4 regions of the Mesorhizobium sp. L-2-11 genome follow, and region 3 is predicted to be linked to each of the others. Evidence: predicted binding sites of a transcription regulator. Region 3 holds the regulator's gene; each other region holds the start of a gene.

Region 1 (5,625 bases), 130 kb from region 3:
CAGGCAGCGAATCCAGCCCGATCAGCTCGTCATAAGTCTGGCGCGGGCGCACGACATGGAAACGGTCGCCGTCGACCAGCACTTCGGGCACCAGCGGCCTGGTGTTGTAAGTGCCGGCCTGCACCGCGCCATAGGCGCCGGCGGTGGCGACGGAGATCAGGTCGCCGGCCTTCAGCCGCGGCAGGTCGCGGTCGAGGCCGAGATAATCGCCGGTCTCGCAGACCGGGCCGACCACGTCGACCGTCATGCGCGGCGCCGCGGCCGGCTGCTGCACCACCGGCTTGATGTCATGGAAGGCGTCATAGAGTGTCGGCCGGATCAGATCGTTCATCGCGGCGTCGACGACCAGGAAGTTCTTGGCGTCGCCCTCCTTCACGAAGATCACTTGCGAGACGAGGACACCGGCATTGCCTGATATCAGCCGGCCCGGCTCGAACATCACCTTCAGCCCGAGCTTGGCGACGTGCTTCCTGACGATCTGGGCATAAGCGTCGGGCAAGGGAGGCGGGCTGTTGTCGACGCGGTAGGGGATACCGAGACCGCCGCCGAGATCGATATGCTCGATGGCGTGCCCGTCGGCACGCAGCACTCCGACCAGTTCAATCAGCAGCGCGAAGGCGTCGTCGAAGGGCTGCAATTCGGTGATCTGGCTGCCGATATGGGTGTCGATACCGGTGACCTTGATGCCAGGCAGTTCAGCCGCGCGGGCATAGACCTGGCGCGCCTTCTGCCAAGGAATGCCGAACTTGTTCTCGGCCCTGCCGGTGGAGATCTTCTTGTGGGTCTTGGCATCGACATCCGGGTTGATGCGCAGCGAGATCGGCGCCACCTTGCCCAGCGCCGTGGCGCGGGTCGACAGCAATTCCAATTCCGGCTCGGATTCGACGTTGAAGCAGAGAATGCCGGCCGAGAGCGCAAAATCCATTTCGCGCGCGGTCTTGCCGACGCCCGAAAACAGGATCTTGTTGGCCGGAATGCCGGCGGCCAGCGCGCGGCGCAATTCGCCTTCCGAGACCACGTCGGCGCCGGCGCCGAGTTTTGCCAGGATCTTCAGCACCGCCTGGTTGGAATTCGCCTTCATGGCATAGCAGACCAGCGCGTCGAGCCCGGCAAAGGCCTGCGCAAACACGCGGAAATGCCTGGTCAGCGTCGCCGTCGAATAACAATAGAACGGTGTGCCGACGCTTGCGGCGATATCTGATATCGCCACGTCCTCGGCATGCAGCACGCCGTCGCGGTAGTCGAAATGGTTCACAACAGAGATTCCGGAAGTTGGAGCACGATGAGATCGGCCGATCTCATCGGCTCTAGATCAACGGGTCGAGAATGAACTTCTTGTCCTTGACCGGTTTTTCCGGCTCGGGCGGCACGGGCTGCTCGGCCTTTTGTGCGTCCTTGCGCGCCTGCACGGCCGCCTCATAGGGCGTCTCGAGGCCGGCTTTCCTGCCGCAGGCCGTTACGGTTGCCAGCGCCGCCAGCAGCGCGAGCGTCACCAAAATCCTGCTTGCGGTCATCGATCCATCCGTCCGAAACTTTTGCCCGCCGCTTTTAGCCGAGTTTTTCTGGCTTTGCACCCCGGCATCACGCCTTGGCGATGTGCTTTTTCCAGTATCGGATCTGCTTCCTCACTTCGGACGGCGCGGTGCCGCCGAAGCTCGTGCGGCTCTTCACCGAGTTCTGCACGGCAAGCACGGAAAACACGTCCGTCGTGATGCCGGGGTGAATGGACTGCAAGTCCTCCAGCGGCAGCCTGTCGAGCCCGATCTTCCTCTCTTCGGCCAGCGCCACGGCGCGGCCGGTGACGTGGTGCGCCTCGCGGAATGGCAGGCCGAGACTACGCACCAGCCAATCGGCGAGATCGGTCGCGGTCGCATAGCCTGATCCGGCGGCCCTCTTCATGGCGGCGGCATTCACCGTCATGTCACGCACCATGCCGGTCATCGCCGCCAGCATCAGGTCAAGCGTCTCGGCGGTGTCGAACACTGATTCCTTGTCTTCCTGCATGTCCTTGCCGTAGGTCAGCGGAATGCCCTTCATGACAGTCAGCAGGCCAACCAGATGGCCGGTGACGCGGCCGGTCTTGCCGCGCACCAGCTCGGCGGCGTCGGGGTTCTTCTTCTGCGGCATGATCGAGGAGCCGGTGGAGAATGAGTCCGACAGCCTGACGAAGCCGAATTGCGGCGTCGACCAGATGATGATTTCTTCGGCCAGTCGCGACAGATGTGTCGCGCAGATCGCCGCCAGCCCTAAAAACTCGAGCGCGAAATCGCGGTCAGAAACGCTGTCGAGGGAATTGCGCATCGGCTCGCGGAAGCCGAGCGCCCTGGCCGTCTGGTGCCGGTCGATCGGAAAGCTGGTGCCGGCAAGCGCGGCCGCACCGAGCGGGCTTTCGTCCATCCGCTCGATGGCGTCGCGAACACGTGACAGGTCGCGCGAGAACATCTCGACATAGGCCATGCAGTGATGGCCGAAGGTCACCGGTTGCGCCGCCTGCATGTGGGTGAAGCCCGGCATCACCGTTGCCGCATGCTCCTCGGCCCGTTCCAGGAACGCCGTGATCAGGCCCTTCAGCGCCTCGGCGACGCGAAGGCACTCGTCCTTGACCCACAGCCTGAGATCGACCGCCACCTGGTCGTTGCGCGAACGGGCGGTATGCAGGCGGCCGGCAGCCGAGCCGATCAGCTCGGCAAGGCGGGCCTCGACATTCATGTGGATGTCTTCCAGTCTGGTCGAGAACGCGAACGTGCCGGCTTCGATCTCTGCCAGGATCGTGTTCAGCCCGTGAGCGATTTTTTCTTGATCGGCCGCCGAAATAATGCCGGTTTGCGCCAGCATCTCGCTGTGGGCGATCGAGCCTCTGATATCCTGCGCATAGAGTTTGCGGTCGAACGAGATCGACGCGTTGATCGCTTCCATGATCGCGGCCGGACCCGAGGCAAAACGTCCGCCCCACATCTGGTTGCTGGCCTTCTTGTCGTTCATCGCTATAACCCGTGCTCCGGAGCAGTTTAAGAAATGTCAGACGGCAATCGATTTTTCCCGGCCCCGCGCCTCATCCTTGCCGCTTTGGTGGCAGGCGTGCTGGCCGGCGCGGTCGCGGTATATGTCAGCGAAAGCGGTTCTGGCAACAACGCCCCCGCTCAAGTCGCGGTTGGCGACAGCAAGGACGATGTCGCCTGCGCCGCCAAGGCCGACCGCGCCAGGACGGTGGCGGCGGCTGCCACCGGCCAGGTTGCAGCACTTTTGCCGGCCGATCCGCCGCAATCGCTGAAGGGCCTTGCCTTCAACAGCCCCGACGGCAAGCCGATGACGCTCGCCGACCATGCCGGCAAGACGGTGCTGCTCAATCTGTGGGCGACATGGTGCGCGCCCTGCCGCGCCGAAATGCCGGCGTTCGACGCGCTGCAGAAAGAAATGGGCAGCGACGCCTTCGAGGTCGTCGCGGTCAACGTTGATGCCGGCGACGACAGTAAGCCGAAGAAGTTCCTCGAGGAAACCGGCGTCGAGGCGCTCGGCTACTACCGCGATTCGACGATGGCGCTGTTCAACGATCTCAAGACGCGCGGTCTGGCGCTCGGCCTGCCGGTCACCATGCTGATCGACGCGGAAGGCTGCCTGATCGCCCACATGAACGGCCCGGCCGAATGGTCGAGCCCGGACGCCAAGCGGCTGGTCGAGACGGCGCTCGGCAAGTCGGACTAATGCATGTCGCGCAAGAGTGCGCTCTTTAGGCGCCGGCTATTACCGGTCGTCGTCGTTGTTCGATTGGTAAGCCGGCTTTTCAATTGCTTTCCATCGGCTCTCATTTCGAAGCATGCGCCACGTTAAGTGGAAATCAAGTTCATCGATCCGCAACAAAACCGTTGTCCAATTGTCACGAGCGGCACATATTGCCTTTGCGAGAGTGCCCTTTCGCCAATGACAAAACGGGAGATGAAACATGAAGTTCTTCGGCTTCGCGGCCGGTGTTGCCGCCACCTTGACCCTGCTTTCCACCACCTCCGCCTTCGCCGCCACGCAGATCAGCTGGTGGCACGCCATGACCGGCGCCAACGCCGAGGTCGTCGACAAGATCTCCAAGGATTTCAACGCCAGCCAGAGCGACTATGAACTGGTTCCGGTGTTCAAGGGCACCTATCCGGAGACGCTGAACGCCGGCATCGCCGCCTTCCGCGCCGGCCAGGCGCCCGACATCCTCCAGGTGTTCGACGTCGGCACCGGCGTGATGATGGCGGCCGAGGGTGCGATCAAGCCGGTGGCCGAGGTGATGACCGGTGCCGGGATGACCTTCGACAAGAGCCAGTATCTGCCCGGCATCGTCGGCTATTATTCGAAGCCGGACGGCACCATGCTGTCCTTCCCCTACAACTCCTCCTCGCCGATCCTCTACTACAACAAGGACATCTTCCAGAAGGCCGGCCTCGACGTGAACCCGCCCAAGACCTGGAACGAGGTGTGGGAAGCCGCCAAGAAGATCAAGACGAGCGGCGCCGCCCCTTGTGGCTATACCTCGACCTGGCTGACCTGGATCCATCTGGAGAATTTTGCGGCATGGAATGACGTGTCGTGGGCCACCCAGCAGAACGGCCTGGCCGGCGGTGATGTCGAACTCAAGATCAACGCGCCGATTTTCGTCAACCACTTCCAGGCGCTCGCGGATCTCGCCAAGGACGGCACCTTCAAATATGGCGGGCGCACCTCCGAAGCCAAGCAGATATTCCTTGCCGGCGAATGCGGCATCTTCACGGAATCGTCGGGCGGTCTCGGCGACATCGTCAAGTCCGGCATGAACTATGGCATCGGCCAGCTTCCCTACGATACCGACGCCAAGGGCGCGCCGCAGAACACCACGCCGGGCGGCGCCAGCCTGTGGGTGTTCGGCAACAAGTCCGACGAGCAATACAAGGGCGTCGCGGCCTTCTTCGCCTACCTGTCCAAGACCGATGTGCAGGAATATCTGCACCAGAAGTCGGGATACTTGCCGGTGACGCTCGCCGCCTACGAGGCGACCAAGAAATCGGGCTTCTATGAAAAGAACCCCGGCCGCGAGACACCCATCCTGCAGATGACGGGCAAGGCGCCGACCGACAACTCGAAGGGCGTGCGCCTGCCGAATCTGCCGCAGGTGCGCGATATCCAGAACGAGGAGTTGGAGAAGATGCTGGCCGGCCAGCAAACCGCTCAGCAGGCGCTTGACAATGCGGTCACGCGCGGCAACGCCGCGATCGAGGAAGCGCTGGAGAACTGACGAGATTATCTCGGTTAGTGTCGGTTTGAATATCGCCCACGCGAGTTCGCGTGGGCGACCCCTGAATAGCGAGGGAAATCAGTCTGTCTCCACGCATCGTCTTTCCCAACAAGATCCTGCCCTTCCTGCTGGTGGCGCCACAACTCGCCATAACACTGGTTTTCTTCTACTGGCCGGCCGGTCAGGCGCTTTACCAGTCGATGCTCAGGCAAGACCCGTTCGGGCTGAGGACCAAGTTCGTCTGGTTCGCCAATTTCCGCAAGGTGCTGGCCGATCCGGCCTACCTCAACTCGATCAAGGTCACGGTGGTGTTTTCGCTTGCGACGGCGATCGTCGCCATGGGTGTGGCCCTCCTGCTTGCGGTCATGGCCGAGAAG
Region 2 (5,625 bases), 2.7 Mb from region 3:
GCTCTGCCGGCAGCTACCTTGCCGACAATCTTCACAAAGAGGGCGCAGGTAATGGCGAAATATGGGGGTGGCTGCCTGTGCGGCGCGGTACGTTACCGTACCGATGCCGCGCCGATCAACGAACGCGTCTGCCATTGCCGGCTCTGCCAGAAGGCGCTTGGCGCGGCCTTCAACGCCCGCGTGCTGTTCCGCATCGACGACGTGACCATCGACGGGCCGGTGGCAACGGTGAATTCCTCGCCCGATCTCAAGCGGGGCTTTTGCCCGGGCTGCGGCACGACGCTGTTTTCCCGGCGCGACTCCGCCGGTATCATCGGCATCACCTCCGGCTCGCTCGACGATCCTTCCATGTTCAAGCCGCAGATGCATATCTGGACCGCCTCGAAGCAGCCCTGGGTACAGCTCGACGACGGACTGCCGCAATATGAAGGCGCCCCGCCGCCCGCTTAACCTTCTCCCCTTGTGTGGCTCGAAGGGCGGGCAAGGCCCCTGACTCGCCCCGGGCGGTGGATTAGCGCGCAGCGCCAAGACGGTTGAGGTGTGCTGGCCGGAGCGCGGTTGGCGCCAAGCTGGAGCACCCATCATCCGGCCGCTTCGCGGCCACCTTCTCCCAGAAGGGAGAAGGCAAAGGCGTGCTCAAATTTTTTTCGTCCGGGACACGAGATAGTCGGCAAAGCGTCATTGGCGAGCCATCATTGCCGCCTATCTATTAGCTGCGGGTCGGCAGTCGAAGGAGGCGACGGATGGACGACAGAATTAACACCCTGGATGAGCTTTTGAGCGATCCGATGGTCAAGCTGGTGATGGAGCGTGACCGCGTGCAGCCGGCCGAGCTTCGCTCGCTGCTTGAAGAAAAGGTTCGCCGGGATGATGATGCGCCGGTCAATCCTGTCACCGATCGCCCAAACTCCGATCGCCTTGGCACCGACCGCTCGGTCCCGCCCGCTCATATGGTAGCCGAGAGCTGCCACAAGCTGTGGTTGTGCGGCTAGGCAGCGGGCTGCAGGCGTCGGCGATCCTTCGCGCCCTCTCGGTCCTGCGGCGTTTCCAGGCTCTCACCGCTGCGGTGATAGAGCGAGTGTCTTGCCCAGCCCATCTGCCCTAACAATTTGATTCAAACTTTGTTGGTAATTTCTCGTTAGTAATCCGGACTGGTTTGTCCGGCGGCGTTGTCTTGCCCTCGGTCTGTTGTGTTCTGCGTACAGGTCCAGATGCGGTTATCAGGCGTCGTCATCTTCTCGATCGCGTCACTTTGCCTTGCCGGCTGCACATCCACGTCCGGCGTCGACGCGCTGCAAGTGCCGTCCAGTGAGACGACCAGCTCGGTTGTGCGGCCGCCGGCGCCGGTGGCGTCGGTCGGCGCTGTCGATGCCGAACCCGACTTCGCGCAGGAGGAGGCGACCGAGCAGACTGTGGCGATGGCCACTCTGGAGCCTGCCGAAAGCATCGAGCCACCGGTCGAGCCGATTGCTCTGGTGGCGCCGAAGCGGCTGGCACGGGCAGCGCCGATGCTTGCCGAGCCGGTCCAGCGTTATCGTTTCCGTGACGCCAAGCCGATCAATTTCGGCAGGGCATCGCCCAGACACCTCGCCGTTCACGGCGTTGACGTCTCGCGCTGGCAGGGCAACGTGAACTGGGGCAAGCTACGCGCGCAGGGCGCGAACTTCGCCTACATCAAGGCGACCGACGGCGGCGATCACCTCGACCCGATGTTCAGGAAGAACTGGCGCAATGCCGACTCCGCCGGCCTCAAGCGCGGCGCCTATCACTTCTTCTACTGGTGCCGCACCGCCGGTGAGCAGGCCGACTGGTTCATCCGCAACGTGCCGAGGGTCGAGGGCGCCTTGCCGCCGGTGATCGATGTCGAGTGGAACGGCGAATCCAGCTGCAAGCGGCGCCCGTCGCGGCAAAAGGTGCTGGAGAAGATGCAGGTCTTCATGGACAAGCTCGAGCGCCATTACGGCCAGCGGCCCATCATCTACACCGCGCCTGATTTCTACCGCGACAATCTCAGAGGCGCATTTCTGGACTATCCTTTCTGGCTGCGCGCGGTGGCACAGCACCCTTCAAAGGTCTATCCCGGCCGCAAATGGGTGTTCTGGCAGTATTCCGGCTCCGGCCTGTCGCACGGGGTGAGGGGCCGCATCGACCTCAACGTCTTCCACGGCGACGAGAGAGCCTGGCGGAATTGGGTTGGCGGACGGCAGATGGTGGCCGAGGCGGAGTAGGCGGCCGAAGAAAGCCGCCATTTGCAGGCCAGCATGAGGTGAATATCGACGGACCTGACCGCCAGTCGCGGAAGTGTCATCGATCCGTCATCGCTTTGAAATGTGGTTCCCTCAAATCAGGTGGCTTCCATTCGAACAGGAGACGCCACCCGTGCCCCGCCATTCCGCGCTTTTCGTCCTGACGGCAGCGCTTGCCGCCTCGGTTTCGCTGCCGGCCCATGCCGACATGATGTTCAACCGGGTCGCGAGCTTCGCAGTCGCCGGTAACCTGCCGGCGGACGTCGAGAAGACCACGCCGACTTCGTCCGAGATCATCACGGCGAGCGAAGACGGCATGACGCTGGTTTATTCCGATAGCCCGCTCGGTGCGGTCGGCTTCATCGACATCGCCGATCCCAAGGCGCCCAAGGCCGGCGGCATCGTCAAGATATCAGGCGAGCCGACCTCGGTCGTGGTCATCGGCGGCAAGGTGCTGGCTGGCGTCAACACGTCTGAGAGCAAGGCCAAGCCTTCCGGCAACCTCACAATCATCGACCTCGCCTCCAAGGCGATCGAAAGCACCTGCGACCTCGGCGGCCAGCCGGACTCGCTGGCGTTAAGCAAGGACGGCAAGTTTCTGGCCATCGCCATCGAGAACGAGCGCGACGAGGATCTGAACGACGGAGAAATTCCGCAGATGCCGGCCGGCGACCTCAAAATTTTCACGCTTGCCGAAGGCCAGCCGGATTGCGCGACGATGAAGACCGTCGACCTGGCGGGCATTGCCGAAGTCGCGGGCCAAGATCCGGAGCCCGAATTCGTCGCTTTCAATGGGGCCGGCGAGATAGCGGTCACGCTGCAGGAAAACAACCACGTCGCCATCGTCAACGCCGAAACCGGCGCGATCGTCACCCACTTCTCCGCGGGCTCGGCCACGCTGGACAAGATCGACACCAAGAAAAACGGCGCCTTGTCGTTCGATGGCAAGATGGAAAACGTCGCGCGCGAACCCGACGCCGTGAAATGGCTCGACAATGACCGTCTCGTCGTCGCCAACGAAGGCGACTACAAGGGCGGCACGCGCGGTTTCACGATCTTCAGCAAGAAGGGCGAGGTCCTCTACGATTCCGGTTCGTCCTTCGAGCACCAGGTCGCCAATGCCGGCCATTATCCCGACGATCGCAACAAGAAGGGCATCGAGCCGGAAGGTCTCGAGACCGGCACGTTCGGCGAGGACAGGCTGCTGTTCGTCGCTTCGGAGCGTGGCTCCGTCGTCGGCGTCTACAAGGACGCCGGTGCCGAGCCTCAGTTCGTCCAGATCCTGCCGTCCGGCATCGGTCCGGAGGGCCTGGTCGCGATCCCGTCGCGCAATCTCCTGGTCACCGCCAACGAGGCCGACCTGGTCGAGGACGGGCTCGCCGGCTCGCACGTGATGATCTACGAGCGCTCCGAGGGGCCCGCCACTTATCCGATGATCACGGCAAAGCCCACGGCAGACGGCACGCCACTCGGCTGGGGCGCGCTTTCGGCGCTCGCGGCCGGCGATGCTGCCGGCAAGCTGTTCGCTGCCTCGGACTCGTTCTACGCCAACGCGCCCTCGATCTTCGAGATCGATGCCACGCAGACGCCGGCGCTGATCACCGGCAAGACCATCGTCACGCGTGATGGCCACCCTGCACAGAAGCTCGACATCGAGGGTCTTGTCGCCGACGGTGAAGGCGGCTTCTGGCTGGCCAATGAAGGTGATCCGGCAAAGCTCGTCCCGCACGCCATCCTGCGCGTCGACGATAAGGGCGAGATCAAACAGGAAATCGGCTTCCCGATGGAACTGCTCGCCCACCAGAGCCGCTTCGGTCTCGAAGGCATCACCACCATCGGCGAGGGCGACGACCTGACGCTGGTGATGGCTGTGCAGCGCGAATGGGCGGACGATCCGAAAAACCAGGTCAAGCTTTTGGCCTACAACCCCAAGGCCAAGGAATGGTCGGCGGTGCGCTACCCGCTCGAAGCGACCGAAGCTGGCTGGATGGGCCTGTCGGAGGTCACCGCGCATGACGGCAAGCTCTACATCGTCGAACGCGACAACCAGATCGGCGACCTGGCCAAGGTGAAGCGCGTCTATTCGGTGGCGCTCGATGCATTCAAACCGGCCAAGCTCGGCGGCGACCTGCCGTTGGTCGAAAAGACGCTGGCGCGCGACATCGTCGGCGACCTGAAATCAGCCACCAACGGCTATGTCATCGACAAGGTCGAAGGGTTCACCATCGACAAGAACGGCGATATCTTCGTCGCCAACGACAATGACGGCGTCGACGATTCTTCCGGCGAAACGCTGTTTTTACGCCTGGGCAACATCAGCGCCGTGAACTGAGGGTGTTATATGCCCCCTCATCCGCCCCGCGGAGCCTGTCCTCGGGCTTGCCGGAGGCAAGACCCGTGGGCGGCCACCTTCTTCCCGCCGGGGAGCCCAGCATCAACGCTGGCGAGCTCCACTCCCCTTCAGAGCTGTGCATAAACCCGGCTAGAGTAGATTGAAGCGGAGGCTTGGCACCCCGCCCGAGACCGCCCTCACGGATCGGGGAAGTGCGGCGCGGCTGCTCGTTGCTGACGTTCGGAAGGTCGCCATAGGTGGGAGGCGGCCGTGCCGCGAGGTAGTTGCTGCCTGCGCGAGCCGGGACCTAGACAGCCATCAAGGCTTCCAGATGTCATTCTACTATCTGTGCGGTTTCGACATCGATTTCGTCGTGAATTTTCTCATCATGACGGAAACTCATCCAGCTCATCGGAATGGAGGCGAGATAAAGGACAGTCAGAACAACCAGGATCTCGCTGGGGTAGAGCACGACGGCCGCAACGAGCCCTGCGACTGCCAAGAACAACGCAATCATCATCCTCTTGGGGACTTGGCAAGCCCACGTCTTCCCGGAAAAAGTCGGGATCGTCGAAACCATCAAGAAAGCGATCAGAGCTGTATGCAGCCCCGCAATCTGAACAGTTACAGGTGTCGGCGGAGCCAGCGATATTGGCAACAAGACCGTTAGGGCAGCGGCCGGTGTCGGCATCCCAGTGAAATACGCTTTCTGCCATGCCGCTGCTGCCGAATTTGACTGCGCATTGAAGCGCGCCAGGCGCGCGGCCGAAGCAAGAGCGAATGCCATCAGGCACAGGCTGAACGGGCCGGTCATCGATGCCTCGCCCCAAAAGAAAAGCAGGACGATCGGCGCTACGCCGAAGCTAAGAAAATCCGCAAGACTGTCAAATTCGGCTCCGAACTGTGACGACGCATGCAACCGTCTCGCCAGACGGCCATCAAGACCGTCGAGCACTGCTGCCACGACGATTGCCAACAGTGCGAATTCGAACTCGTTTTCGATCGAGAAGCGAACGGAAGCCAAGCCCGAGCAAAGCGCCAGCGCTG
Region 3 (5,625 bases):
TGTCCTTGGCCTGCGCGGCCGACGCGAGCGTCAACGACATGGCGACTCCCGCCAGAATGGCGGCTGCGAATCTCTTCATGATAATCCTCCCTGCGCCGCGTGCGGCGCGACCAACTGGCCCGAAGGCCGGCACAAAGGCTCGTATTTTTTCGAGCCTCGAAAAAATACTGGTCCAACGCCGAAGCACTGTCAACACCGATTCTGATGGGTCTTGATGTCCTGTTGGCTTTTTTTCGAGGCTCGGAATAAACAATGACAGCCCCTTCTGCTTCTGCCAGTATTTGTCGGACATTACCGACGGCTTCCGATTCAAGAGCGGCCGCGGCAATGAGGAGGAACAAAAAATGTCGGTTGGAATCCGTCATGACGATTTGCGCCGGCGCAACCGGGCGATGGTGATTTCGGCGGTGCGCCGCGCAGGCCAGCCGTCGCGGACCGAGATCGCCGCAATCACCGGCCTCAGCCATTCGACCATATCGGCGATCTCTTCCGACCTGATCCAGGAAGGCATATTGGCCGAGAGCAAGGCGAGCGAGACGGTTTCGCTGAAACGCGGCCGGCCGCAGGTCGGCCTCAGCCTCAATCCGCAAGCCGCTGCGGTGTTGACAGTTGTGTTGTCGCTGAATTTCCTGTCGGTCGCCGTCATCGATTATGCCGGAAAAGTGGTCGCCGAGGAACAACGCCGGCTGGACACGCTGACCATGTCGCGTGACGCGCTGATCGGCGAATGTATCGCCATCGTCCGGCGCCGGCTCGAAGATCCCGACCTCGACGTCCAAAGCGTCGCCCGCATCGCGCTGGCGATCCAGGGCATCACCGATTCCCATGCGCGCGCCATGTTGTGGTCGCCGATCACGCCGCAGACGAACATCGCCTTCGCCGACATTCTGGAACGCGAGTTCGGCATCCCGGCCATCATGGAGAACGACTGCAACATGATGGCCGTAGCGCTGCGCTGGCGCCACCCGGATCGCTACCGTGACGATTTCATCGCCATCCTGCTCTCGCACGGCATCGGTATGGGGCTGGTGCTGAAGGGCGAGTTGTTCACCGGCACCCACTCCTCAGGCGGCGAATTCGGCCACATGATCCATCGGCCGGGCGGCGCGCTTTGCCGCTGCGGGCGGCGCGGCTGCGTCGAGGCTTATGCCGGCAATTACGCCATCTGGCGCAACGCAAGGCAATTGAGCGAGGACGCCGAGCCGGTCGCCGATATCAGCGACGCCGAGATGCGGGCCCTGGCGGCCCGGGCGCGCGAGACGGACGGACCGGAGCGCGAAGCCTACCGCAAGGCCGGCGAAGCGCTCGGCTTCGGGCTCGGCAGCCTGTTCGCGCTGATCGATCCGGCGCCGGTGGCCATGGTCGGCGCCAGCGCTGCCGCCTTCGACCTGATCGAGCCGGCGCTGCGCGAGGCCATTGCTCAGACCGCCGGCGGCCAGCATTCGGGTTCGATTTCCTTCGACACCGAGCCCAACGAGCTGCCGCTGATCCGCGAAGGCTGCGCCATGCGGGCGCTGAGCTTCGTCGACCAGGAGATTTTCGCGCCCGGCGCACAAGGGAAGTCCGGCACGATCAGGAGAGACGTGGCTTGAATTGACCCGAAAGAGTACCGGAGTATCCACCGTTGGTTCCTTGGACCATCGCAGACATTCGGGATTGGCCGAAATCCTCCCAACTTCGTCATCCCAGGGCGAAGCAGGGCTTGCTCGGCCCAAGGATGACGAAGCGATGGGCGTTTCAGCTAATCGCGAAGGCCTGCGATCCGCCAACGCAAGTACGCCCGACCTGTCAGAACTTCCGCGCCGAGGAACCTAGTCTTCCCTGATCGCATAGCCTGCGCCGCGGATGGTGCGGATGACGTCGGGCATGCGACCATTGTTGACCGCCTTGCGCAACCGGCCGACATGGACGTCCACCGTGCGCTCGTCGATGTAGATCGTCTCGCCCCAGACATTGTCGAGCAACTGACTGCGCGAAAAAACCCGGCCCGGATGCCGCATCATGAATTCGAGCAGCCGGAATTCGGTCGGCCCGAGCCGGATCTCGCTCTTCTTGCGATAGACCCTGTGCGATTCGCGATCGAGCATGATGTCGCCGACCTTGAGCACGCTGGACAGCACTTCCGGCTTGGCGCGGCGCAGCAGCGCCTTGACCCTGGCCATGAATTCCGGTGTCGAGAACGGCTTGACCAGATAATCGTCGGCTCCGGTCGAAAGGCCGCGCACCCGGTCGCTCTCCTCGCCGCGCGCGGTCAGCATGATGATCGGCAGCCGCTCGGTTTCGGGACGCACCCGAAGGCGCCGGCAAAGCTCGATGCCGGAAACCGCCGGCACCATCCAGTCGAGCACCAAAAGATCGGGCACGTTTTCCTGCAGCCGGATTTCGGCCTCGTCGCCGCGCGTCACCACCTCGACCTGATAGCCTTCGGATTCAAGATTGTAACGGAGGAGGACGCCCAGCGGCTCTTCATCCTCCACCACCATGATGCGCGGCGCGATCATCGGCCGGTCACTCCTGTCATGTCGCCGGCGCCGACATCGTCGTTTCGTCGAGCTTCGGGCGATCCGCCGGCAATTGCTGCCCGGTCACGACAAAGTAGGCGTTTTCGGCGATGTTGGTGACATGATCGCCGATACGCTCGAGATTCTTGGCGCAGAACAGAAGGTGCGTGCAGGCGGTGATGTTGCGCGGATCCTCCATCATGTAGGTCAGGAGCTCGCGGAAAACCGCCGTGTATTTCACGTCGATCTTCTGGTCGTCGGCGCGCAGTTCCTTCAACGCGCCGGCATCGCGCGCCACATAGTGCTCGACCACGCCGCGGAGCTGCACAAGAACCAGATCCGCCATCGCGTCGATACCGTGCGACAGATTCCGCGGCGTCGCGCTCTGCCCGACTGCGCTGACCCGCTTGGCTATATTCTTGGCCAGATCGCCGATGCGCTCGAGATCGCCGGCCATGCGGATTGCGCCAACCACGGCGCGCAGATCCTGCGCCATCGGCTGCCGCTTGGCGATAAGCGTGATGGCGCTGTCGTCGAGCTCGCGCTGCCGCGCATCCATGATGGCGTCGTCCGAGACGACGCGCTGCGCCATCGCATTGTCCGACGCGAGCAGCGCGCGGATCGAAGCTGCGACCATTGCGGCGGCGAGCTCGTCCATGTCGCGGATCAGGCGGTCGATATGCTCCAGTTCCTCGTCGAAAGAAGCGACGGTGTGTTCACCCATGGTGCTGTCCTCGTGTTCGAAATTCGCCGGACCCGCTCAGCCGAACCGGCCGGTGATGTAGTCCTGGGTGCGCTTGTCGTCGGGGTTGGTGAACATCTTGTCGGTCGCGCCCTCCTCGACCAGATAGCCGAGATGGAACATCGCCGTGCGTTGCGACACGCGCGCCGCCTGCTGCATCGAATGGGTGACGATGACGATCGTGTAGTTCTCGCGAAGTTCATCGATCAGTTCCTCGACGCGGGCGGTGGCTATCGGATCGAGCGCCGAACAGGGCTCGTCCATCAGGATCACTTCCGGCGACACGGCGATGGCGCGGGCGATGCACAAGCGCTGCTGCTGTCCGCCGGACAGACCGGTACCCGACTCGAGCAGGCGATCCTTGACCTCGTTGAACAGGCCGGCCTTCTTGAGGCTCGATTCGACAATGCCGTCCAACTCGGCCTTGCTCCTGGCCAGGCCGTGAATGCGCGGACCGTAGGCGACGTTTTCATAGATCGACTTCGGAAACGGGTTCGGCTTCTGGAATACCATGCCGACGCGGGCCCGCAGCTCGACGACATCGATCTTCGGGTCGTAGACATCCTCGCCGTCGAGCGTGATTTTGCCGCTCACCCGTGCGATATCGATCGTGTCGTTCATTCGGTTCAGGCACCGCAGGAACGTCGACTTGCCACAGCCCGATGGCCCGATCAACGCCGTCACCTGATGCTCGCGGACATCGAGATCGACGTCGAACAGGGCTCGCTTCTCGCCGTAGTGAACAGAGACCTTTTCGCCCTTCATCTTGATCGAAGGGGCGTTGGTTGCGCTGCTCAGTTTCTGCTCGACGCCGGCTTCCGTCATGAAGTTCATATCCTCTACTCCTTACCAGCGCCGCTCGAAGCGCCTGCGCAGTATCACCGCGATGGCATTCATGATGACCAAAAACACCAGCAAAATCAAAATCGCCGCCGAAGTCTTCTGCTGGAACCCGGCTTCCGGGAAATCCGCCCACATGAATATCTGCACCGGCAGGATCGTCGCGGGATCGGTGAAGCCGCCGGGAATGTCGACGATGAAGGCGACCATGCCGATCATCAGCAACGGCGCGGTTTCGCCCAGCGCATGCGCCATTCCGAGGATGGTGCCGGTCATGATGCCCGGCATCGCCAGCGGCAAGACGTGATGGAATACCGTCTGGACCTTGGACGCTCCGATGCCGAGCGCCGCCTCGCGGATCGACGGCGGCACGGCGCGCAGCGAAGCGCGCGAGGCGATAATGATGATCGGCAGGGTCATCAGCGCCAGCACCATGCCGCCGACCACCGGGGCTGAGCGCGGCATGCCGAAGAAATTCAGGAATACGGCAAGCCCAAGCAGGCCGAAGACGATCGAAGGCACCGCCGCCAGATTGTTGATATTCACTTCGATCATCGTCGTCAGCCGGTTCCTGGGCGCAAATTCCTCAAGATAAATCGCCGCTGAAACGCCGATCGGGAAGGCGATGGCCAGCGTTACGATCATGGTCAGGAACGATCCGACGACCGCGCCCCAGACACCGGCCAGTTCCGGCTCGCGGCTTGCGCCGGTGAAGAAGAAGATCGAGTTGAACCGGCTTTCGATCAGGCCGGCGCTCTTCAGCATGTCGAGCCAGACAATCACCTTGTCCGAAATCTTTCGCGATGCTTCCGGCGTCTCGATGACGCGCAGGAATGCCTGGCCGCTCGCGGCGGGCGCCGTGCTGTCCAGCGCCTCGATCACCGTGCCCTTTGCGATCACTGTACCGTTGGCCGCAGGCGACAGCGCGGTCAGCTTGACCGTGCCGCCATTGAACGCGACCAGCAGCGACGACGCGCCGCTTGTCAGCGTGAGCATGCCGTTTTCCCCCTCGGTCGCACCATGGCCGCGCGCCAGCGCCAGCATGGCATCGTCGCCGAAGGTCAGATCGATGTCGCCGCTGGTTTGCGAAGGCGTGACGCTTGTCGAAATCGCTTCGTCTGAACCGACGTCGGCAAGCAAACCCTTGAGGTAGAGGTCGGCAAAATCGTCAAGTGGAACCGCATAGTCCACCGTTCCTCCGAGCATCCCCGGATCAGCCGCAATATCCTTGCGCAGGAACACGCCTGTGCCGGTGGAAATCAGCCCGCGCAGCAGGCGCTTGTCCTGGCGGCTCGTCACATTAGGAAATTTTGCCGTAAGCGCTTCCTGAGCGATGGCGTCGTAATTCACCTCATCGAGTTTCGCCGGGTCGACCTTGGCCGCCGAAAGATCGATCGGCAGCGTCACATAGTTCTGCCGCAGCGCAGGAATCGCCTGCGTGACGATCGTCGACAGGAGCAGCACAAGGAACAAACCGGCCAACGCGACAGCTGCGGCGCCAAGCCATTTGAACCACGTTTCCGTGCGGTAGCGGCCCTTCAG
Region 4 (5,625 bases), 3.3 Mb from region 3:
CTGCCGCAGGCGCTGAAGCTGGTCATTCCCGGCATCGTCAATACCTTCATTGGCATGTTCAAGGACACCAGCTTGGTGTCGATCATCTCGATGTTCGACCTGCTCGGCGTCGTCAAACAGAATTTTAACGACCCCAACTGGGCAACGCCGCAGACGGCCAGGTCCGGCCTGGTGTTCGCTGCCTTCGTCTTCTGGCTGTTCTGTTTCGGCATGTCGCGCTATTCGATGTTTACGGAACGCCGGCTCGACACCGGCCACAAGCGCTAAGAACAAAAAAGGGAACCTTCCATGACCATAGAAAATGCAGTCAGCGCGGAAGAGATCAAGGTCAATGCCGCCAAGATGCAGGTTTCCACAACCGATGTCGCAATCGACATCATTGGCATGCACAAATGGTACGGCGAATTCCATGTGCTGAAGGACATCAACCTGAAGGTGATGCGCGGCGAGCGCATCGTCATTTGCGGCCCTTCGGGCTCCGGCAAATCGACGATGATCCGCTGCATCAACCGGCTGGAAGAGCACCAGAAGGGCAAGATCATCGTCGACGGCAAGGAATTGACCAATGATCTCAAGAAGATCGATGAGGTGCGCCGCGAGGTCGGCATGGTGTTCCAGCACTTCAACCTGTTCCCGCATTTGACCATCCTGGAAAACTGCACGCTGGCGCCGATCTGGGTGCGCAAGACGCCGAAGAGGCAGGCCGAGGAAATCGCCATGCATTTCCTCACCCGCGTCAAGATTCCGGAACAGGCCAACAAATATCCCGGCCAGCTTTCCGGCGGCCAGCAGCAGCGCGTCGCCATCGCCCGCTCGCTGTGCATGAACCCGCGCATCATGCTGTTCGACGAGCCGACCTCGGCGCTCGATCCGGAAATGATCAAGGAGGTGCTGGAGACGATGGTTGGTCTCGCCGAAGAGGGCATGACCATGCTCTGCGTCACCCACGAGATGGGCTTTGCCCGCAAGGTCGCCAACCGGGTGATCTTCATGGACCAGGGCCAGATCGTCGAGCAGAACACGCCGGCCGAGTTCTTCGACAATCCGCGCCACGAGCGCACAAAACTGTTCCTGTCGCAGATCCTGCACTGAGCGCTGAAATCAAATCAAAAGAGCCCGGCCGAAACGGCCGGGCTCTTTTGAACCGCGCTGCCAGAAGCGCCTCATCCCTTCGCACCTCCCTCTGGCCTGCCGGCCATCTCCCCCGCAAGGGGGGAGATCAGCAGCTTCGGCGCTCCGCTCACTCCTGCAGCGTTGGAGATTGGCGAAGGCTGCTGTGACGGCCAATCTCCCCCCTTGCGGGGGAGATGTCCGGCAGGACAGAGGGGGGCGCTGTCCCGCCAGCCTATCGAGCTTTCATCGCCGATCGCCAACCTCCGGCGGCCGCCAGCCATAGAGCCAGTCGAGATCGGCCGCGAGCATCTCCGGCGAGCGCCACTTCAGGAACAGGTTGCGCGCGACCGCCACCGGCCCTGCTGCATGCCAGGCGAGCCGGTTGACGGCACCGCGGCGCGAGACCTTGGCGATGCGCGGGCGGCGCAGCTTTTCCCAGGCGGCAAGCGCGCCCCAGCGATCGGCGGGCGAGGCGGCGACGAAGTCGGCAAGGGTTGCGGCATCCTCGATCGCCATCGCCGCCCCCTGCGCCGCGAACGGCGTCATCGCATGCGCCGCATCGCCGATCAGCGCGATGCCGGCGGGCGTCGTCCATGGCAGGGACTGGTCGACCGTATGGATCGGCCACGCGGTCCACGGGCCGGCATCCTCGGCAAGCCGGGCCAGCGCTGCCGCCGTGCCACGCATGGCGCCGACGAGGATGTTGGGGTTGGCGTGGCCCGACCAGCGCTCGGCGATGATCTCGCCCCTGGTGAAGGCAGCCAGGTTGAACGCCATGCCGTTGCTGACCGGATAGGCAACGAGGTGAAAACCCGGATGCAGGAAGGTGGTCACGCAATTGGCGGCGCCGACCGCCGCAAGGGCTTCTCCTGCGACACTGTCTGCACCGATCGTAGCGCGCCAGGCAAGCTCGCCCGAAAACCGGCTTTTGGCGGCAAACTCGCCAAAAGCCCGGATCGCCGACCAGACGCCGTCGGCGCCGATCAGCAGAAAGCCGCCGGCTTCAACTGTCTTGCCGGCAATCTCGACTGTAGCCGTGGCATGGCGCGGTCCTGTGGCGATGCCGCCGACGCGCGCGCCGGTGATGAGACTGATGTCCGGCTGTTCGGCGAGGCGCGCCATCAGTGCGTCTTGCAGATCAGCCCGATGAGCGACGAGATAGGGCGCCTGCCAGCGCCTTTCGGCTGCTTCGCCAAGCGGCACCCGCGCCAGCTCACGCAGCGTGGCGGCGTCCTTGAGCACCACCGCCTCCGGCCGCACCGCCGCCGGCAACAGCCGGTCGAGCACGCCGAGTTGGCGAAGGATGCGCGTCGCGTTGGGTGAGAGCTGGATGCCGGCGCCGGCCGCTTCGAGGCGCGGCGCCTGTTCGAACAGCCGCACCAGATAACCCCGCTCGGAAAACGCCAGTGCCGCGGTCAGTCCGGCGACGCCGGCTCCGGCGATAACGACGTGCCGGGACCGGGGGTCGTCCATGGGATGGCGTGCGCGTCAGGCGGCCTGGTCGATATACAGGCATCCGGCAGGCTGCGTTTCCGTGGCCTTCAGCTTTGGCGAATAACGAAAAAGCGTCGAGCAGTAGGGGCAGACTTTTTCATCGTCGTCGCCCATGTCGAGAAACACATGCGGATGGTCGAAAGGCGGGTTGGCGCCCGTGCACATGAATTCCTTGACGCCGATGTCGATTGCCGCATAGCCCGCATCGTTCTGGAAATGGGGAATGGAACCGCCTGCCATCGTCGTCTCCTGCATTTGCCGCATGACCGCCGATCATGCGCAAAATCAAAATTCACCGCGTTCCTGGCGCGTCCAAAGGGCACGCGCCCGCTGCAGCCCGGATTACGCGTCCAAAGGACGCGCCGCGCTGCACCTGGATTGCATCTGGATCATAAGCAGTCTCTTTGCAAGATCGATGAAATCAAACTGTCGTAAAAGCCTGTCACAGGATAAGCTAAGCCGGTTAAGGCATGGCCCCGAAACCGAATTCGGTTCGCCGGGGATCGTGCGTGGCTTAGGAGTGGTAGAGCGTCTTTGCGCGTCCGGAAAGACGCGCGGCGCTGTGGCCAGCGGGTGCGAAACGAGCAGGAACCATGAACGAACTAAAGCCGGTGCAGAGCGAATTCACCACTGTCGAGGTGGCGAGCCGAGAGGGCGGCAACCCGGACCGGTTCGTCAACCGCGAGTTTTCCTGGCTGCAATTCAACCGCCGCGTCCTTGAGGAATCGCTGAACGCCAATCATCCGCTGCTCGAGCGTGTTCGCTTCCTGTCGATTTCGGCTGCCAATCTCGACGAGTTCTTCATGGTCCGCGTCGCCGGTCTCGCCGGCCAGGTTCGCGAAGGCATCACGCTGAAGAGCCCGGACGGCCGCACCCCCGAACAACAGCTGGAACAATTGCTGCGCGAGGTCGAGCGCCTGCAGGAGGACCAGCAGAAGAGTCTATCCGCGCTGATGCTGCTGCTCGACAAGGAAGGCATCGAGAGCATCAGCCGCGACGGCCTGACCAAGGACGAGAAGACCTGGCTCGAGGATCATTTCCAGGAGCAGGTGTTTCCGGTGCTCACACCGCTTTCGATCGACCCGGCGCATCCGTTCCCGTTCATTCCCAATCTCGGCTTCTCGATGGCACTGCAACTGCGCCACCGCAGGAATGGCGAGGAGATGAGCGCGCTGTTGCGTCTGCCGGTGGCGCTGAAGCGCTTCATCCGCTTGCCTGACCGCAAGCATGATGTCCGCTTCATTCCGCTGGAAGAAGCGGTCGGCCTCTATATCGGCAAGCTGTTCCCCGGCTACGAAGTCAAGGGCTCCGGTACGTTCCGCATCATCCGCGACAGCGACATCGAGGTCGAGGAGGAGTCCGAGGATCTCGTGCGCCTGTTCGAGACGGCGCTGAAACGTCGTCGCCGCGGCTCGGTCATCCGCATCGAATTCGACAAGCTGATGCCGGCCGAACTGCGCGAGTTCGTCGCCGGCGAGCTTGGCGTCTCGTCGAGCCGGATCAGCGTGCTCACCGGTCCGCTGGCGCTCAGCCAGATTTCCGAGATCGTCGCCATTGCCCGCGACGATCTCAAGTTCCAGCCCTATAATCCGCGCTTTCCCGAACGCATCCGCGAGCACGGCGGCGACTGTTTCGCCGCCATCCGCGAGAAGGACATCATCGTTCATCACCCCTACGAATCCTTCGACGTGGTGGTGCAGTTTCTGCGCCAGGCGATGGCCGATCCGGAAGTGGTGGCGATCAAGCAGACGCTCTATCGCACCTCGAACGACAGCCCGATCGTGCGCGCTTTGGTCGACGCTGCGGAAGCCGGCAAGTCGGTGACTGCGTTGGTCGAGCTCAAGGCGCGTTTCGACGAGGAAGCCAACATCCGCTGGGCGCGCGACCTCGAGCGCGCCGGCGTTCAGGTCGTGTTCGGCTTCCTCGAACTGAAGACCCACGCGAAAATGTCACTGGTGGTGCGGCGCGAGGACGGCAAGCTGCGCAACTATGTGCATCTCGGCACCGGCAACTACCATCCCGTCACCGCGCGCATCTACACCGACCTGTCCTTCTTCACCACCGCTCCGACAATCGCCCGCGATGTCGCCCACCTGTTTAATTTCATCACCGGCTACGCCGAGCCGACCGAGGAGATGCAACTGGCCATCTCGCCGTTCACGCTGCGCAAGCGCATCCTCAGGCACATTTCGGACGAGATTGGCCATGCGCTGGACGGCAGGCCGGCCCGCATCTGGATGAAGATGAATTCGCTGGTCGACCCGATCATCATCGACGCGCTCTATGACGCCAGCCGCGCCGGCGTCGAGATCGATCTCGTCGTGCGCGGCATCTGCTGCCTGAGGCCCCAGGTGCCGGGCCTGTCGGAAAACATAAGGGTCAAGTCGATCGTCGGCCGCTTCCTCGAGCACAGCCGCATCTATTGTTTCGGCAACGGCCATGGACTGCCGTCGGACGGGGCGGTCGTCTACATCTCATCGGCCGATTTGATGCCGCGCAATCTCGACCGTCGCGTCGAAACCATGGTGCCGATCACCAATCCAACGGTGCATGAACAAGTTCTCGGCCAGATCATGCTGGGCAACATCATGGACAACCAGCAAAGTTTCGACGTATTGGCTGACGGAACCTCCCGGCGCGCCACGCTTGAGGAGGGTGAGGAACAGTTCAACGCGCAGGAATATTTCATGACCAATCCGAGCCTTTCCGGACGCGGCGATGCGCTGAAATCGCATGCGCCCAAGCGCATCGCGCAGTTCAAGCGCCGCAAGAAAAACGCCGCAGCGACCGGCTGATGATTTCAACGTCCCAGGGCCGGCTTCAGGACCGCCGACCGCTGTCCATCATCGACATCGGCTCGAACTCGATCCGGCTTGTCGTCTATGAGGGGCTGGCGCGCTCGCCGACCACGCTGTTCAACGAAAAGATGCTGGCCGGCCTCGGTCGCGGCATCGTCTCGACCGGTAAGCTCGATCCGGAGGCGGTGACCCGTTCGATGGAGGAGTTTCGGCGTTTCCG

The links. The regulator PhoB, encoded in region 3, activates phosphate uptake and scavenging genes when phosphate is short. The targets are predictions, from matches to a motif close to TGTCATNNANCTGTCAT.
Region 1: the regulator PhoB is predicted to act here: its motif matches at 3,862-3,878, upstream of ugpB (sn-glycerol-3-phosphate ABC transporter substrate-binding protein UgpB).
Region 2: the regulator PhoB is predicted to act here: its motif matches at 2,303-2,319, upstream of JG739_RS18710 (esterase-like activity of phytase family protein).
Region 4: the regulator PhoB is predicted to act here: its motif matches at 3,024-3,040, upstream of JG739_RS21975 (RNA degradosome polyphosphate kinase).

Annotation. Positions count from the first base shown of each region.
Region 1 covers NZ_AP023257.1:1,374,375-1,379,999, forward strand. Annotated here, with positions in the region: gene lysA (diaminopimelate decarboxylase) at 1-1,255, opposite strand, end outside; gene JG739_RS06640 (lipoprotein) at 1,308-1,514, opposite strand; gene argH (argininosuccinate lyase) at 1,582-2,982, opposite strand; gene tlpA (thiol:disulfide interchange protein TlpA) at 3,016-3,702, shown strand; gene ugpB (sn-glycerol-3-phosphate ABC transporter substrate-binding protein UgpB) at 3,941-5,248, shown strand; gene ugpA (sn-glycerol-3-phosphate ABC transporter permease UgpA) at 5,332-5,625, shown strand, end outside.
Region 2 covers NZ_AP023257.1:3,910,642-3,916,266, forward strand. Annotated here, with positions in the region: gene JG739_RS18695 (GFA family protein) at 52-450, shown strand; gene JG739_RS18700 (hypothetical protein) at 744-992, shown strand; gene JG739_RS18705 (glycoside hydrolase family 25 protein) at 1,212-2,228, shown strand; gene JG739_RS18710 (esterase-like activity of phytase family protein) at 2,380-4,578, shown strand; gene pssA (CDP-diacylglycerol--serine O-phosphatidyltransferase) at 4,913-5,625, opposite strand, start outside.
Region 3 covers NZ_AP023257.1:1,247,787-1,253,411, reverse strand. Annotated here, with positions in the region: gene xylF (D-xylose ABC transporter substrate-binding protein) at 1-79, opposite strand, end outside; gene JG739_RS06020 (ROK family protein) at 345-1,592, shown strand; gene phoB (phosphate regulon transcriptional regulator PhoB) at 1,812-2,501, opposite strand; gene phoU (phosphate signaling complex protein PhoU) at 2,518-3,225, opposite strand; gene pstB (phosphate ABC transporter ATP-binding protein PstB) at 3,262-4,077, opposite strand; gene pstA (phosphate ABC transporter permease PstA) at 4,090-5,625, opposite strand, start outside.
Region 4 covers NZ_AP023257.1:4,580,036-4,585,660, reverse strand. Annotated here, with positions in the region: gene JG739_RS21995 (amino acid ABC transporter permease) at 1-267, shown strand, start outside; gene JG739_RS21990 (amino acid ABC transporter ATP-binding protein) at 289-1,092, shown strand; gene JG739_RS21985 (FAD-dependent monooxygenase) at 1,357-2,586, opposite strand; gene JG739_RS21980 (zinc-finger domain-containing protein) at 2,602-2,847, opposite strand; gene JG739_RS21975 (RNA degradosome polyphosphate kinase) at 3,201-5,402, shown strand; gene ppx (exopolyphosphatase) at 5,402-5,625, shown strand, end outside.